One region of the Paenibacillus filicis genome, then DNA from elsewhere that is predicted to be linked to it. Evidence: riboswitches for the same ligand, from Rfam matches in the RefSeq annotation. Region 1 holds a riboswitch; the other holds the start of a gene.

Region 1 (4,804 bases):
CTGGATGAAGACCTCGGATGCGATGATAGGGGGAAAGCTGAAGCCGGACTGCTATGAGGTGTATGCGCGCTACTTCGTCAAGTTTCTAGATGCTTACGAGGCCGAAGGCATTCCGATCTATGCCGTCACGATGCAGAACGAACCGGGCTATGAGCCCAAGGAGTATCCGGGCATGATCGTGAAGCCGTCGGAGGAAGCGGCGTTTATCAAGTCGCATCTGGGACCGAAGCTGGCGGAGCGGGAGCAGCCCGTCAAGATTATGTGCTATGATCATAACTGGGATGTCCCGAGCCACCCTGATGAGATCTATGAGGATGCCGAAGCGAACCGCTATATCGCAGGGACGGCCTGGCATGTGTACGGGGGGCGCCATGAGGCGATGACGCTGATCAAGAAGCGGTTCCCAGATAAGGACGTTTGGTTCACCGAGGCCTCCGGAGGCCAGTGGATTCCGCCGTTCCACGACGCCTTCATGGATCAGATGAAGCATGTGATCCGCACGACGCGGAACTGGTCGAAGTCGGTGATCTGGTGGAATATCGCGCTGGACGAGAACAACGGTCCGACCGTACTGTCCCGCAGCACCTGCCGTGGGCTGGTGAAGATCGAGCAGCAGACCGGGCAGCTCACCTATAACCTGGATTATTACACCTTGGGCCATATCAGTAAGTTTGTGCGGCCGGGCGCTTACCGGATCGAATCGAATACGTTCGAGGACGACCTGGAAAGTGTAGCATTCCGCAATGAGGATGGCTCCAAGGTTGTCATCGTGTCCAACCGGACGACTGATCCCAAGTTATTTGTGGTGGCGTGTGGCGACCGGACATTCCAGTATACGATAGCTGGGGAAGCCGCCGTTACGTTCAAGTGGGCGTGAGACGAGGCACTGGGCTGGCTGTATCAGAGACCCATCTATGCGGTTGAATACGAATGGATTTTGCTGAAATAACCGGCGGGTTCAGGCCGGGCTTCAGCTGTGGAAAGCCCGCAGGAGATACCTCGTACATCAAGATCCCCTTTCTTTGGAGAGGGGGTTTTGCCGTCTCAGGCAAGTCGCAGCGAGATCTTGTCGGCGGGCGCTGCCGGATAGCTCTGCCAGTCGGATTATTCCTCCTACCCGCCCCGCCGTTGTCCCCTCAGCCTCGCCATGCTATGCTGTCTGTAGAAGTCAGATCCCGTGATGGAGGCCATACGATGCAAACTTTTGTGATGCTTGGCAGTATATTGATGTTTCTGGCGGTTGCGCTGGGTGCCTTCGGTGCGCATGCGCTCAAGGCCAGGCTAACACCGGATAAGATGAAGGTGTACGAGACGGGGGTCCAGTACCATATCGCGCATGCGCTCGGCTTGCTGCTGCTTGGACTGCTGGCGGACCGGTTGCCAGAAGCGTCTCTGATCGTCACAGGCGGCTGGTTTCTGCTGGCCGGCGTGATTTTGTTTTCGGGGAGTCTGTACATGCTGAGTCTGACGGGCAAGCGAATTTTTGGCCCGATTACCCCGCTCGGGGGAGTGGCGTTCCTGATCGGCTGGGTGCTGGTGCTCGTGGCCGTGATCTGATCTCGGGCTTGCCTGAACAGAAAGATTACGATATGATCAGTCTTGTTTCATAGACAACTGCATACCTCAGGGAACAAGGTGCTTGACTGAGGTCAAGCTTAATAGGGAAGTTCGGTGCGATGCCGACGCGGTCCCGCCACTGTAGGGGAGGAGTCTCGGCAAGATGCCACTGATCCGCATATCGGATGGGGAAGGCTGCCGACGGCAGAGATACCCGAGCCAGGAGACCTGCCTGTTCTGACACACAACGTTGACCCCTACGGAGAATAGGGAGGTGTTAAAGACGGCCGTCTTGTTTCCATATCATATGTCGGGACATCTTTAACCTTCCTTGTGTGAAGGTAAAGATGTCTTTTTTATTTATCCAGCAGAAAGAAGGAATCGAACGCATGTATCCATTTGTTCAACAATCCAAGACCAAGCTTCACATGGTTCTATGGGCTCTATGTCTGCTGCTCGTCCTGGCAGGGTGTAGCTCAGCGGCGCCGCAGACCGGCACGCCATCCACAGCCCCCTCCGGCAGCCAGCTTCCGGAGGAAATTGTCCTGGCGGCGCCCCGCGATCTGGCGCCCGGACCGCAAGATGCTTATTACACGAGCACGATCTTATATGTATGGGAGCCGTTGATCACCGCTTCCGAGGACGGACAGCCCGCTCCCAAGCTCGCGGAATCGTGGACGATGTCGGCCGACGGCAAGGAATGGAGCTTCAAGCTGCGGAATAACGTCAAGTTCCATGATGGAGAATCCTTGAACGCGGATGCCGTCATCGCCAACTTTAACCGGTACAAGCAGGTAAGTCCCAAGAGCTCGCCGTTCTATACCCTGGACATCAAGAGTTCTTATCCGGGGCTGAAGGAAGTTGTGAAGCTGGACGATCTGTCATTCAAGCTCGTCTTTGAAAATCCGCAGCCTACGCTGTTGTATGCGATGGTTAACTTCTCTAGCGCGATCTACAGCCCTAAGAACTTCAATGAGAAAGGCGATTTCAACGGCCTTCCTCAAGGAACAGGTCCCTTCAAGCTGATCGAGCATCAGAAGGATCAATATGCACTGCTGGAAGCGTTCGACGGCTATTACGGGGAGAAGGCTGCAACCAAGCGGATTCGCGTCCGTTCGATCCCGGACCCGGATACCCGTTTGGCCGCTTTGAAATCCGGTGAGATTATGGGTGTCATGGATCTTGGAGCGATCCCGCCTACCCTCGCCAAGGAGCTACTGAAGGACCCCCAATTCGAAATTTCGGCAACGAAGTCGACGATTTCTCATTATCTGCACCCGAACGGCAAGAAGGCGCCCTTCGATAATCCGAAGATGCGCCAGGCCGTCAGCCTGATGCTGGACCGTGAGCAATTGGTGAAGGAGCTGTATCTGGGCTACCCGACCGCCACCGCCAATTTCCTGAACAGCACCTCGCCGTTCTACAAGGAAATCAAGCTGGAGCATAAGCCGGATGAAGCCAAGAAGCTGGCAGCAGAGGTGCTGGGCACTCAGCGGCAGTCGATCGATCTGATCGTGCCGACCTACGGCTTGGACCGTTATCCATATAAAGCGCAGGCGGAGCTGTTCCAATCCGTGCTGAAGGATCTGCAGCTGGACGTAAATATCAAGATTCTGGATGGAGCTGCCTTCAAAGACGCACAGGCCAAGGGGGATTACCATCTGGCTCTCGCTACCCAGGGACTGCCGAATGGCGATCCGTTCACCCTCTTCACCAACTATTTCTCCAGCGCTGGCTCCAGCAACAAGAGCTACAGCCTGGGCTATAAGAATGACCGGGTTGACCAACTGCTGAATCAAGCCAAGGGAACCTTGAGCCTGGATGAGCGCAAGGGTATCTACAACGAGCTGCAGACGATCGCCGCTGCGGATCTGCCGACGATTCCCTTATTCAACGATGCCAGTCTGATCGCCTACAATAAAAAAATAAAAGGCTATAAAGCGACGATCTACGGCACTACGCTGCCTCAGCTTGCCTGGGTCAAGTAGATGCGGTATGTCTTCAGGCGGATAGCCGCCGCTATTCCTGTCCTGCTGGGCATTTCTTTCATAGCTTTTGTTCTAAGTGTGGCTTCGCCCGGAGATCCTGCGGTCGAAGCCTTGAGTATGAATGGGATCAAGGAGCCGACCGAGCAGGAGATCGCCGTCAAGCGGCAGGAGCTGGGTCTTGACGATCCGCTGGCTGTTCAGTACGGACGCTGGCTGTGGAGAGCTAGCCATGGCGATCTGGGCACCTCGTATATGACCAAGGAATCCGTGAGCGGGGAGCTGCTGCGCCGGCTGCCGGTCACGCTCAGCGTGTCCGGACTGGCGCTGCTGTTCGCCGCCGGGACCGGGATTCCGCTGGGGATGCTGATGGCGCTCAAGAAGAACGGCTGGTTCGATCATGCGGCCCGGGCGGTCGCCCTGACGCTGATCTCCATTCCCGGCTTCTGGCTGGCGATCCTGCTGATCTCCTTGTTCGCCGAGAAGCTGCACTGGCTGCCGACGAGCGGATATGGCACGTTCCGTCATCTGATTATGCCGGCGCTGGTACTCGCTTCAGGCACGAGCGCGGTGCTGATGCGCCTGACGCGGGCTGCGCTGCTCGAGGTGTGGAACCAGTCGTACATGGTGACGGCCAAGGCCAAGGGACTGCCCGATCTGCGTATCCTGGTCATCCACGCCCTGCGCAACGCGCTGATTCCGCTCGTGACGGTGCTGGGTACTTATTTCGGTGCGATTCTGGGCGGGTCTGTCATTGTCGAGGTGATCTTTGCCGTACCGGGAATCGGCCGGTTCGCGATGGACGGGATTTTCCGCAGGGATTATCCGGTGATCCAGGGCTATGTCGTGTTCACCGGACTGGTGTACGTGATCTTCAATCTGCTGGTCGATCTGTCCTATCTGTGGATTCACCCACAGATGAGAGTGGGAGGGAAGCTGCGATGAAGCCAGAGTCTGTATCAGGCTCAAGTCTGACCGGTCACCGCATAACCTGGCTTAAGGGCACGACAGGGATGGCCGTCCTCATCCTCGCAGCGGTGCTGCTGTGCAGCATTCTGGCGCCATGGCTGGCCCCGTATGATCCCAACCAGGTGAATATGACGGAACGGCTGGCTCCTCTGTCAGCGCATCACCTTCTGGGGACGGATACGCTGGGACGGGATGTATTCAGCCGTTTGCTGTACGGCGGCCGAGTGTCCATCGTGCTGGCGATAGCCGTCACGGCTGTTACGATGCTGCTCGGGCTGGTCATCGGCACGCTG
Region 2 (4,804 bases), on a different contig from region 1:
GATATGGCGGCAACTACAGCACTAATTCTTACCGCACCAACGCTGCTGATGATAATGGCCGCAGATCTAACTGGGGATGGCTTGGTCTGCTCGGCTTGATCGGGCTCGCAGGTATGCGTGGTCGCAATCGCGAAGAAGGCGATTTCCGCAAATAATTGCTCCATTAATTTAAAGAATAATTCACTCAATCGGACACATACTAAATTTACTGCCTTGTAACAGCTTATGAAGGAGATGACTGAACTTGGGAATTCTTAGTGGTAATCCTAAAGATGAGCCTTTACATTATGGAGAGGTTTACGACCTATGGCAATTTTCGATGAAAGCCAAAGGGTGCATTTCTGCTTATCGCGCTTATCAGTATCATGCTGGAGATAAGGAGCTTAAGGACATTCTTGCCGATATGATTGATCAAGCGGAGTTGGAAGTAAGTGAATGTGATGAAATACTTATTCAGAATGGAGTGGCAACTTCTCCAAAACTGCCCCCACGGCCAGAGGTTAAGCTTGAAGAAATCCCCGTGGGAGCGCGTTTTACAGATCAAGAGATAGCGGCCTTGATAGCTACTGATAGTGCCGCTGGACTGGTTGTTTGCAGCCAAGTAATGGGTAAATCCATTCGTGAGGACATAGGAGCTCTGTTTGGAAAGTATCATATGACCAAAGCTGCAACAGGGGCTAAAATTTTGCGCACATTTAAGAAAAAAGGATGGCTTATCCCTCCACCCCTTCAAGTAAAACGCCCTGAACTTGTAGAGGCTTAAGCAGTTGCTGAATATCTGAAACAATTTATACCCTCGCTTCTGCGGGGGTATATACATAATGTGGTTTGAAGGTGAGGAAAGTAAGTTGACGTTTGAGATCAAACCCAAACAGCCTAAAAAATGCAAAAACTGTATATGGGGCAGGTGGGATAACGTGAGTCAATATTGCAGTAAGATTCATTGTATTAAGACTGATGAGCACTTTGACCTTTTACCAAACAGTTAAGTTTTCGCGGCCTACTTGGACAATCGGATCTTCACCGGTCACACTATTGCCATTGATAACCTGCGGCAGTGAATCAATAACAGTCTAGGAAAAATTTCCTTACCCCGCTGGCGTGTGCTGGCGGGGATTTTATTAATTTTCCCAAGCGTCTGGGATTTTCAAATGAAAGAAAGCTGAGCCGATTTCTCAGCTCAGCGCTTCAGCCGGTTCCTTTCCGTCTATCGTCAGGCGGTTAACTTTAGAAGGATTATGATCAGCGTAATAATGCTGATGACTAAGGCAATCACGCTGATCGTCATCGTTACTTTTTGGAATTTCATATCATCGGCCCCTTTGTGATATACTTGAGAAAAGAAAGACAGCACCTTATTTTTCACCCACCTTGCCGGAGGCCCCTTTCGGAGCCTCGGCTTGGTTCTGGCTCTAGCGCACCAGTGTGAGGATGAGGAGAGCGACCGTGTTGATCAAAGTGATGATTGCAGTCATCATCTTGAATCTTTCGATACGTTCCTATTGCTGTCTTTCTTTTCTCGTTTTATCCATCTCTTGTTCACCTCCTTATACTCTTATTATATACTGGTACGCGTATATTTTTTATGATAAAATGCTAATTAAGGAAGGTGATAGCGATGGATGAAAAGAAAGGAACAGCCGCTACTCGAGCAAAAGATAAATATAACGCGGCAAATTATGATCAAGTCAAGTTCACAGTAAAGAAGGGGGAGAGGGAGAGGATAGATGAAGCCGCTGTCCGTCTGGGCCTTAGCCGCAATGCATTTATACTTGAAGCAATAGAAGAAAAATTAAGAAAAGCAAAAGAGCAGCAGGACTAACCCTGACTGCTCTTTTTCGTTACTTGCCCATTTAGAATGGCGTCCAATTTTTGTGAATATGTCAATCGTCGGCCTTTGTCCCCATTCTGTCCCCACTGGGCTTCTCTGGGGCAAAATTTAAGAAAGATATGACTCTGTAGAAAAAGAAAAAAACCTTGCGCCGCAAGGGTTTAGAGTCACATTAAAGATAAGCGGGTGAAGGGAATCGAACCCTCGCCTCAAGCTTGGGAAGCTGGCGTTCTGCCATTGAACTACACCCGCACAATGGAACTACCAACAAACTGTAGCATAAATGAGAGAGAAAATCAATGCTAGGCGCCAGACTTCCCTTAGGAAAGTCCGAATTCTTCCTTCATGGCCCGGGTCAGCTTGCGGCGGACCAATTGATAGGATTCCTCCAGCATGTCCAGCAGTTCGGTCTCTGGCAGGAGCCCGTTCAGCACGACGGTGTTCCAATGCTTCTTGTTCATATGATAGCCGGGCAGGACGGTGCCAGGGTACGTTTCCCTTGTGAGCCAGACCGTATCAGGATCAGCTTTGAGGGTCACGCTTTGGACACCTGAGGTTGTGCCCAGAACAGCAAACATTTTGTCGCCTACGAATAATATGGGGAGATCCGGATCGAACGGGTAGCGCAGACGCGTTCCCGGCTTGGATAGGACGTGAGTGATGATGGCTTGGTGGTTCATAGTTTTTGATTCCTTTCCTATATAATACTCTACTCTAGCATTCCAGGATAACCCCAGCATATACGAAGAGCAGGGAGTTGGCAAAGGTTTGTGAAGAGGACAGATGAAGGTTAGCTGGAGTAGACGCAGAGAACGCTAGAGTCAGTATTTTCGATTTCTGTATCTTGGAGGGGGCTTCCGGTTCAACTGGAAACGGTGGACAGTCCCGAAACGAACATGCTATCATTAAGGTTGATGATAACACATAAGATCAAGCTATTCATTTCATAAAGCTATTGTTCTGATGAACAGGTGCCGGAAAGGGAGGTCACGCTCCCGGACGGTTAAAAGGGAAGCCGGTGAGAGTCCGGCACGGTCCCGCCACTGTAAGCGAGGAGCTGCTCTCTGCATGACGCCACTGTCACAACCGGATGGGAAGGCGCAGGAGAAGCGAAGAGACGCGAGTCAGGAGACCTGCCTGTTGCACAAGCGTCATGACGCGGTATATTCCGTGTGGACATGATGCAAAGTCACCGTATAACCTACGAGGATAGGGAGGTGTACGCCGAACGGGTTCTGGCTCGATGCGCACTCGGCCGCTGCTGTTGTCGCCAGACATCGGCTTCGGACGGATCGTTTCATCGGCGAAAATCTCCCTGTCGTTCAGCGTCCTCCTCATTTTTGAGGGGAGACGCTTTTTTGCGTTTAGGATCATGATCCGAATCGGACAGTCTGTCGTTGAGATGTGCTTGAACGATTATTTTCGTCATAAGTTTGGTTAGTGTAGGCAGAGGGAGGAACAAGCGGATGAGAGGAAAATTGTTGGTCGTCGGGTTCGGTCCCGGCAGCTTCGACCATATGACACAAGCGGCGAAGGACGCGATTCAGAACAGCGACGTCATTATCGGCTACAACACGTATGTCGATCTGATTCGCGGTCTGCTGAATGGTCAGCAGATTGTACGCACGGGGATGACTGAGGAGGTCAGCCGGGCGCAGGAGGCAGTGCGTCAGGCAGAGGCAGGACGTACGGTTGCCGTTATCTCAAGCGGAGATGCAGGCGTTTACGGCATGGCCGGACTGATCTATGAGGTATTGATGGAGAAGGGATGGCGGCGCGAGAGCGGGGTTGAGGTTGAAATTATTCCGGGCATCTCGGCGATCAACTCGACAGCCTCCCTGCTCGGAGCTCCGATCATGCACGATGCCTGCACGATCAGTCTGAGCGATCATCTGACTCCCTGGGAGCTGATTATTAAAAGGGTGGAGGCTGCGGCTGCCGCCGACTTCGTCGTGGCTCTGTATAACCCGCGCAGCGGCAGACGGACGCGCCAGATCGTGGAGACGCAGAACATGCTGCTGCGCTACCGTTCGGCTGATACCCCCGTGGGAATCGTCAAGAGCGCCTATCGGGACCGGGAGGACATTGTCGTGACTACGCTAGGCCGTATGCTGGAGCATGATATCGGCATGCTGACGACGGTTATCATCGGCAATTCGTCCACGGTCAACTATGACGGCTTGATGATTACACCACGCGGCTACCAGCGCAAATATACGCTCGGCGACGATATTCAGCCGCTCAAGCCGCATCAAAGACTGCAGGTTGCAGCAGAGCCGTGGTCGCTGGAAGCGCAGCAGGGCGCTGAGTCAGGTCCGTCCGTACCGGTGCAGCCAGCGACGAGCGGACCATGGACAGGAGGTTTAGGCCCGCTGTCCGGTACTGGCGCGTATGAAGGAAGCCCGGCAGGCGTGTCGGTCGCAGAGCGCGAGCCCGCCGCTGGAGAGGCCTCTAGGGGGGCGGGCTCGGCTGCAGCAGCTGTGGCAGAGCCGGTGTCACCGCTCGCACTTGCGCTGGAAGCGCTGTGGCTGGTCGATAGCCACAAGGGAACGGCGGAGCCATCCGGAGTGCCTTCCGCAGGCGAAGCCGCAGCGCCATGGCTTCAGCAGGCGTCGGCCTTCCGCAGGCAGGAGATTCTGGAGCTGGCCGTTAGCCCGGGGCTGGCGGAGAAGAAGCTGACGAGCGCCCAGCTGATGCTGCTGGCGGATGTGGTCGGCGAGGAAGGTACGATCGAATACACGCCTCATCATCAGATGCTCGTGCGCATTGTGACTAGCGAGCCTAGCGAGGCGGTTAGCCGTCTGAAGGCGGCCGGGCTGCTGCTGGCTCCGATCGGCGATGTCGCGCAGATCAAGGCTTGCGATTTCTGCAACATGGATAAAGCAGATTCGGTTCCGTATCTCGAAGAGCTGCAGAGCCGAATCGGCGGCATGAAGGTTGCCAAGGAGCTGCGCATCGGGTTCAATGGCTGCG

The links. Region 1 has a riboswitch for cobalamin ahead of WMW72_RS33625 (ABC transporter substrate-binding protein). Riboswitches for the same ligand answer to the same signal wherever they lie in the genome.
Region 2: it holds a riboswitch for cobalamin, as region 1 does, so the genes downstream of both, cobJ (precorrin-3B C(17)-methyltransferase) here and WMW72_RS33625 (ABC transporter substrate-binding protein) in region 1, are expected to answer to the same signal.

The regions. Positions count from the first base shown of each region.
Region 1 is NZ_JBBPCC010000036.1:22,573-27,376, reverse strand. It holds gene WMW72_RS33635 (glycoside hydrolase family 30 protein) at 1-877, shown strand, start outside; gene WMW72_RS33630 (DUF423 domain-containing protein) at 1,195-1,557, shown strand; cobalamin riboswitch at 1,616-1,807, shown strand; gene WMW72_RS33625 (ABC transporter substrate-binding protein) at 1,905-3,545, shown strand; gene nikB (nickel ABC transporter permease) at 3,546-4,487, shown strand; gene WMW72_RS33615 (ABC transporter permease) at 4,484-4,804, shown strand, end outside.
Region 2 is NZ_JBBPCC010000029.1:18,081-22,884, reverse strand. It holds gene WMW72_RS31110 (WGxxGxxG family protein) at 1-155, shown strand, start outside; gene WMW72_RS31105 (DUF3231 family protein) at 245-763, shown strand; gene WMW72_RS31100 (transcriptional regulator) at 1,619-1,822, shown strand; tRNA gene WMW72_RS31095 (tRNA-Gly) at 2,013-2,083, opposite strand; gene WMW72_RS31090 (MmcQ/YjbR family DNA-binding protein) at 2,152-2,511, opposite strand; cobalamin riboswitch at 2,784-2,986, shown strand; gene WMW72_RS31085 (hypothetical protein) at 2,983-3,132, opposite strand; gene cobJ (precorrin-3B C(17)-methyltransferase) at 3,298-4,804, shown strand, end outside.